DNA from 3 places in the Staphylococcus saccharolyticus genome. Region 3 is predicted to be linked to each of the others. Evidence: predicted binding sites of a transcription regulator. Region 3 holds the regulator's gene; each other region holds the start of a gene.
What was found. Region 3 encodes Rex, which represses fermentation and respiration genes when NADH is low (regulators of the CRP and FNR family bind a similar motif). Its sites were predicted from a motif close to TTGTGAAATATTTCACAA; they were not measured.
Positions count from the first base shown of each region.

Region 1: pflB (formate C-acetyltransferase) is a predicted target of Rex. The motif match lies at 1,391-1,408, and genes of this name have one in related genera.
Region 2: DYE57_RS02460 (nitrate reductase subunit alpha) is a predicted target of Rex. The motif match lies at 747-764, and genes of this name have one in related genera.

Region 1 covers NZ_UHDZ01000001.1:153,121-155,405, reverse strand. Annotated here, with positions in the region: gene pflB (formate C-acetyltransferase) at 1-1,333, opposite strand, end outside; gene DYE57_RS12070 (hypothetical protein) at 1,629-1,994, opposite strand; gene DYE57_RS12065 (cation efflux transmembrane domain-containing protein) at 1,936-2,277, opposite strand; gene DYE57_RS12060 (hypothetical protein) at 2,277-2,285, opposite strand, start outside.
Region 2 covers NZ_UHDZ01000001.1:552,660-554,944, forward strand. Annotated here, with positions in the region: gene cobA (uroporphyrinogen-III C-methyltransferase) at 1-672, shown strand, start outside; gene DYE57_RS02460 (nitrate reductase subunit alpha) at 828-2,285, shown strand, end outside.
Region 3 covers NZ_UHDZ01000001.1:862,725-865,009, reverse strand. Annotated here, with positions in the region: partial or broken gene DYE57_RS04125 (YeeE/YedE family protein) at 1-641, opposite strand, end outside; gene DYE57_RS04120 (hypothetical protein) at 727-1,008, opposite strand; gene DYE57_RS04115 (redox-sensing transcriptional repressor Rex) at 1,137-1,772, opposite strand; gene abc-f (ribosomal protection-like ABC-F family protein) at 2,132-2,285, shown strand, end outside.

The DNA of each region.
Region 1 (2,285 bases), 710 kb from region 3:
CTTTACCACCGTTGATGGCATATAGTATAGCTTTAGCTAAGTTTGCACGTGCACCAAAGAATTGCATTTGTTTACCAATTTTCATTGCAGATACGCAACAAGCAATGCCGTAATCATCACCATAGCTTTCACGCATTAAATCATCATTTTCATATTGGATAGCACTTGTTTTAATACTCATTTTTGCACAATAAACTTTGAAGTTTTCAGGTAAACGTCTAGACCATAATACTGTTAAGTTTGGTTCTGGAGCTGGACCTAAGTTATCTAATGAGTGTAAGAAACGGAATGAGTTTTTAGTTACCATTGGACGTCCGTCAATTCCAACACCACCAATAGATTCAGTTACCCAAGTTGGGTCACCAGAGAATAATTCATTGTATTCTGGTGTACGAGCAAATTTTACGATACGTAATTTCATGATGAAGTGGTCAATGATTTCTTGAACTTCTTTTTCAGTGATATCACCGTTTTGTAAGTCACGTTCTGCATAAATATCTAAGAATGTTGACGTACGACCTAAACTCATTGCAGCACCGTTTTGTTCTTTAATTGCTGCTAGATAAGCTAAGTATAGCCATTGCACAGCTTCTTTAAAGTTTGTTGCAGGACGACTAATATCGAAACCATATATTTGACCTAATTCTTTTAAGTCATTTAATGCACGATATTGTTCTGATAATTCTTCGCGTAAACGAATCACATCTTCTGACATTTCAGTAGACATTGTTTGGAAGTCTTTAAGTTTTTGTTCCATTAAGAAATCCACACCGTATAAAGCAACACGACGATAGTCACCAATGATACGGCCACGTCCGTATGCATCTGGTAAACCAGTAATAATACCTGCTTTACGACAATTTAACATTTCTTTAGAATATGCATCGAATACACCTTGGTTATGAGTTTTACGATATTCAGTAAAGATTTTTTCAGTTTCAGAATCTAATTCATAACCGTATGATTCACAAGCTGCTTTCGCCATACGAATACCACCGAATGGTTGCATTGAACGTTTGAATGGTTTTTCAGTTTGTACACCAACCACTTGTTCTAAGTCTTTATCTAAATAACCTGCACCGTGAGAAGTGATTGTAGATGCTACTTTAGTATCCATATCCCACATACCACCACGTTCACGTTCTTCTTTAGACAACTGCATTACTTGATCCCAAAGTGCTTCAGTTGCTTTCGTAGGACCTTCTAAAAATTCATCGTCTCCTTCGTATAACGAATAGTTCAATTGAATAAATTCTCTTACGTCAATGTGTTTATTCCAACGACCATTTTTAAAACCTTGCCAAGCATTAGTATGATTATTTGTTTCTAACATACTCTCCGCCTCCATTTCATCTTGCTTAACGTTTTCAACAATAGTTTAGCACAAATTATGTGATTTTATTCACATAATTTGTGGCATCTTTTCTACTAAACTTTGAATAAATTACGAACCTGTGACAAAAAATATTACAGTTTCAGAAATTTTAGTACTGTTGCATAACAGATTTCAGAAAATTGTTTCAAGTATTAACATTTTAAAAAGATAGACGGAGATAACCATTCGACCATTTTCGACCATTAAAATAATGTTATATAACTATCAAATACGTGATTTAAAAGTTTCAGATTTAATTAATTTGGTTTGAGTAATATCGTTGAGTAAGTGAGACATTTAGCCATTTATCAAAATTTTTAAAGTTTCTGTTTAGTTTCTCAATCAATTCATTTCGATACTCATCTGCTTCATCAATAGTTTTTACCTGTAACGACTCGCTTACGATCTTTTGTAAATCAATATAAATAACTTGCCCCATTTTAGAAATTCTAAGGTCTTCTTCATTAATATTAAATTTTACATTCATTTTTTTGACTATATTATAAACGTCATACTGAATCTCATCAGAGGCAAACATCGTTATAATTTCTTTAAAATTTTTAAGTAGTAATCTTATAGGCATGAAAATGAGTACAATACCAGCAATTAAAACTAACACATGTATCTAAAAGCCATTGAAGCATTTCAGCATAAATTAAATCCGATTTATTTTTATCTTTAGATAATAATAAACAGATAATTCCACAACCTATGAAAGAAAAAATACCATATCCTAAACCGATTTCAGCGTTGATTATTCTACCGTTATGCATAATAGCATAAATAGAAGATATAAGTGACAATATACATAATAACAGTAGTATTGAAGAATTAAACACGATAGTCAATGGTTGAAAAATATACTTACCAAATGGAAAAGACTCACGATTTGGCTTTTTAATTATAATTG
Region 2 (2,285 bases), 310 kb from region 3:
CGATTAAAAGGTGGCGATCCTGCTATTTTTGGTAGAATTACTGAAGAAGTTCATACACTAGCAAAGCATCAAATTAACTATGAAATTGTTCCAGGAATAACGTCAGCTAGTGCAGCTGTAGCTTCGATGAATATGGGACTAACAATGCGCTCTGTTGCACCAAGTGTGACATTTTCAACTGGTCATTTTAAAGATTCTATTGATCATGATACAGATATACGAAATCTTATTAATGGTGGAACTTTAGCAATTTATATGGGGATTAAACGATTAGGCCATATTCTCAAACAAATAGAAACATATACAGATGAAGACTATCCAATTGCTATTGTCTTTAATGCTTCGTGTTTTAACCAACAAATTATTACCGGAACACTTAGTACGATTGAGCATGAATTAACATTACATCACCTAGATGGTCGACCGGGAATATGTATTTTAGGACATTTAATATCATACTTTGATAATACTTCAATATGTAAACATGAAATATTGTCGCACAAGTACTATGTTATCAAAGGAGATAAACCTCTAGCACTCGCTAAAGCTGAAGAACTATATGAAGATGGCTACCAATGTCTGATAGATTTTGATCACCATTATCATGTTTCACAACAACATTTATACAATGAGCTATTGCAATACAAAGAAATTGAATATGTATATGTTTAAAAAGAGGCACATTGGGTGCCTCTTTTTCTAGGGATTCCCCGTAATCAAATAGGTAAATCCCTAATATAAAAATATTGTGAAAAAATGTACAATTAAATTACATGATACATGTATGAGTGAGGATTAAACCTTTTATGGTGGGAGGATTAATATAAATGAGAAAATTTGGATTAAATTTCTTTAAACCAACAGAAAAGTTTAATGGAAATTGGTCAGTTTTGGAACATAAAAGTCGAGAATGGGAAAAAATGTATAGAGAAAGATGGAGCCATGATAAAGTTGTGCGAACAACGCATGGTGTTAACTGTACCGGTTCATGTTCTTGGAAAGTATTTGTTAAAAATGGTGTTATCACTTGGGAAAACCAACAAATAGACTATCCAAGTTGTGGTCCAGATATGCCTGAATTTGAACCTAGAGGGTGTCCTAGAGGTGCTTCATTTTCATGGTACGAGTATAGTCCTCTAAGAATTAAATATCCCTACATCAGAGGTAAGTTATTAGATTTGTGGACTCAAGCGCTTGATGAAAATAATGGTCATCGTATTGCGGCGTGGGCATCAATAGTCGAAGATGAGGATAAAGCAAAGCAATACAAAGAAGCAAGAGGTAAAGGTGGACATGTAAGAGCTAATTGGAAAGATGTCACAGATATCATTGCTGCGCAAATTTTATACACAATTAAAAAGGATGGCCCAGATCGAATTGCTGGTTTTACCCCAATTCCAGCAATGTCAATGATTAGTTATGCTTCTGGTGCTCGATTTATTAATTTACTCGGTGGGGAAATGTTGAGCTTTTATGACTGGTATGCCGATTTACCGCCAGCATCCCCTCAAATTTGGGGTGAACAAACTGACGTACCTGAATCTAGTGATTGGTACAATGCATCATATATTATTATGTGGGGGTCCAACGTTCCATTGACTCGTACACCCGATGCACATTTTATGACTGAAGTGAGATATAAAGGTGCAAAAGTTGTTTCAGTGGCACCAGATTATGCGGAGAATGTAAAATTTGCTGATAATTGGTTAGCACCAAACCCAGGTACTGATGCTGCAGTTGCACAAGCAATGACACATGTGATTCTACAGGAATTTTATGAAAATAATCCAAATGACAAGTTCATTAATTATGCTAAACAGTATTCTGATATGCCATTTGTCATTATGTTAGATGAAGATGACAATGGTTATAAAGCAGGGCGTTTTTTACGTGCAAGTGATTTAGGAATGTCTAGTGAGAATAGTGCATGGAAACCAGTTATTCAAGACAATATTAGCCAACAATTGCTTGTTCCAAATGGGACAATGGGGCAACGATGGGAAGAAGGAAAAGAGTGGAATTTAAAACTTGAAACAGATGATGGTACTCCAATTGAACCAGCTCTTTCTATGACTGAGAACGATTACGATATTACGACAATTCAATTTCCTTATTTCGATAGTAATGGAGCTGGTATTTTTAAAAGACCTATTGCTACAAGAACAATTCAATTAGCTAATGGTAAAAAGGTGCGTATTGCAACTGTTTATGATTTAATGACGAGTCAATATGGTATTAAACGCTTTGGTCACCAATTAGAAGCAAAATCTTATAATGATGAGGAG
Region 3 (2,285 bases):
GCCATACGGGTAGTGCGATTAACCCCACTACAATTCCTGCAATAAATGGATGATATCTTTTTTCAAATAGATAATGTCTCATTCCTCTATAATTTTGTTTTAATGTAGGAACAATCACCTTTGGTTTACTTAATGTCTTAACAACTACAACGGTAGTGATTATTGTCAAAATCAAAACAAGTATCCAATTGGGTACACCTATCGTTTGAGACATACTCGAGCTTGTATGAGTAGGTTCATTTATAAAACGCATCACTGGCAATAAAACGCCATTTTTTGTTACAGCAGAGGTCATTGAGTACTAAGATTATCCAACTGCCAATCAATCCTTCACCTGCTCTATACCATGTACCTGTAGCACAACCACCCACTAACACAATTCCTATACCAAAAATAAAAGAACCCATAACAGTACCTATGATTGGAAAGGTATGGGTAGGAACTATAATTACATTAACACCCGTAAGAATAAGCAAACCAATACTTTGTATTGTAATTGTAACAAGTAATGCATAAAACATCTTATTATTTTTTTGAACATACATATCCCTAAAGCCACCTGCTAGGCAAAAGCGTGTTCTTTGCATTACAAAACCTAATAATACACCGACCATAAGTCCACTAATAATCATCCATAACATTTTTACCATACTTTTCCGATATAAATATAAGGTGTTATAGTAAAAAAGGAATCTTTTTGCAAATATTCAAAATTTTAATATTAGTTTATGCTAATTCTTTTAAAATATTAATGAGCTCTTCTTTTGAAAATTGACTAAACTTATACCATTCATGATCACTATAATAAATAAATAATTTATGACCTAGTAATCCCTTTACATGTTTATATCTAACAATTTTAGTCGTGTCAAATTCAACACTAAAGGGGGTAAGCTCTTTTCCATAAGCCTTAAAAGTCAGTGTATTTCCATCTATTGCAAGCCTACCTGGAACTATCATTATACGTTGAATATGCGGCTTAAATGTGCAATTGGCTTCTATACTCATAATGACATCACACCTCATCTATTTTTATATAATTAATTATAATATATCATTTTTTCTTAAATAAAAAAGCACCCTCCAATGAGGATGCTAATATTAGCATTGTAATGCTTTTTGACTTTTTTAAAAAATTATTTACTATAATTTTTCATAAAGAATAACAATGATTGTAATTCAATACCAAAATCAATATGATGAACTTGTACATCTTGAGGTGTTTTAACTCGACTTGGTGTAAAATTAAGTATACCTTTTATACCAGCTTTAACAAGTTGATTAACAACTTGTTGTGCTACTTTCTCAGGTGTCGTTAAAATTACGACATCGATATCTTCCGCTTCAACTGCCGATTTAATTTCATCGCTATGTTTAACTACTACATTTCCAATTTCTTCGCCAACGATGTGTTCTCTAACATCAAACGCTTCTGTAATTGTCATCTCATCATGAATTGAGAAATTATATGTAAGTAACGCACGTCCTAAGTTCCCTACTCCCACAATAGCGATTTTAATTTCATCGCTTTCACTTAGCTCTGATTTGAAAAATTCCAACATACTATCGACATTATATCCATAACCTTTTTTACCTAATTCTCCAAAATAAGAAAAGTCTCGACGAATAGTTGCTGAATCTATTTGTAAAGCTTCACTGATTGCTTTTGAATTTACTCGGTCAATCCCTTTAGATTTTAGAATACTTACAAATCTATAATATAAAGGTAAACGTTTTAGAGTAGCTCGAGGAATTTTAGTGTTCTCTGGCATTCATTTTGTCCCCCTTGAAGTTTGAATTAATGCTATTTTAAGTATTCAAACACGTAGTCAATTAAGTTGAAGGCTCTTTTTAAAATACAAATAATTGCCTACAACGAATACTTAAATATTATACATTATTAAATTTTAAAAATAAATATCTCAGTTTCATGTAAGCAATGAATACTGTAAAATAGAGATAATTGAGTATAATAAACTTTTCTTATCCCACCGAATTGATTGTAGATAGTTTTTTATTTCCAATAAAAAAGTTAATAATTTATAATTCCCATAAAATAAAATTAATAAAAAAACTAAGTGTTTATATATAGTTTATACCTAAATAAACAAATTAGAAAGGTGAGAATCGAATGATACTTTTACAACTTAATGACATCTCAAAATCGTTCGATGGTGAAGATATCTTTACAGACGTCAATTTTGAAGTTAAAACTGGAGAACGTATTGGAGTTGTCGGCCGTAACGGTGCTGGTAAATCAACTTTAATGAAGATTATAGCAGGCG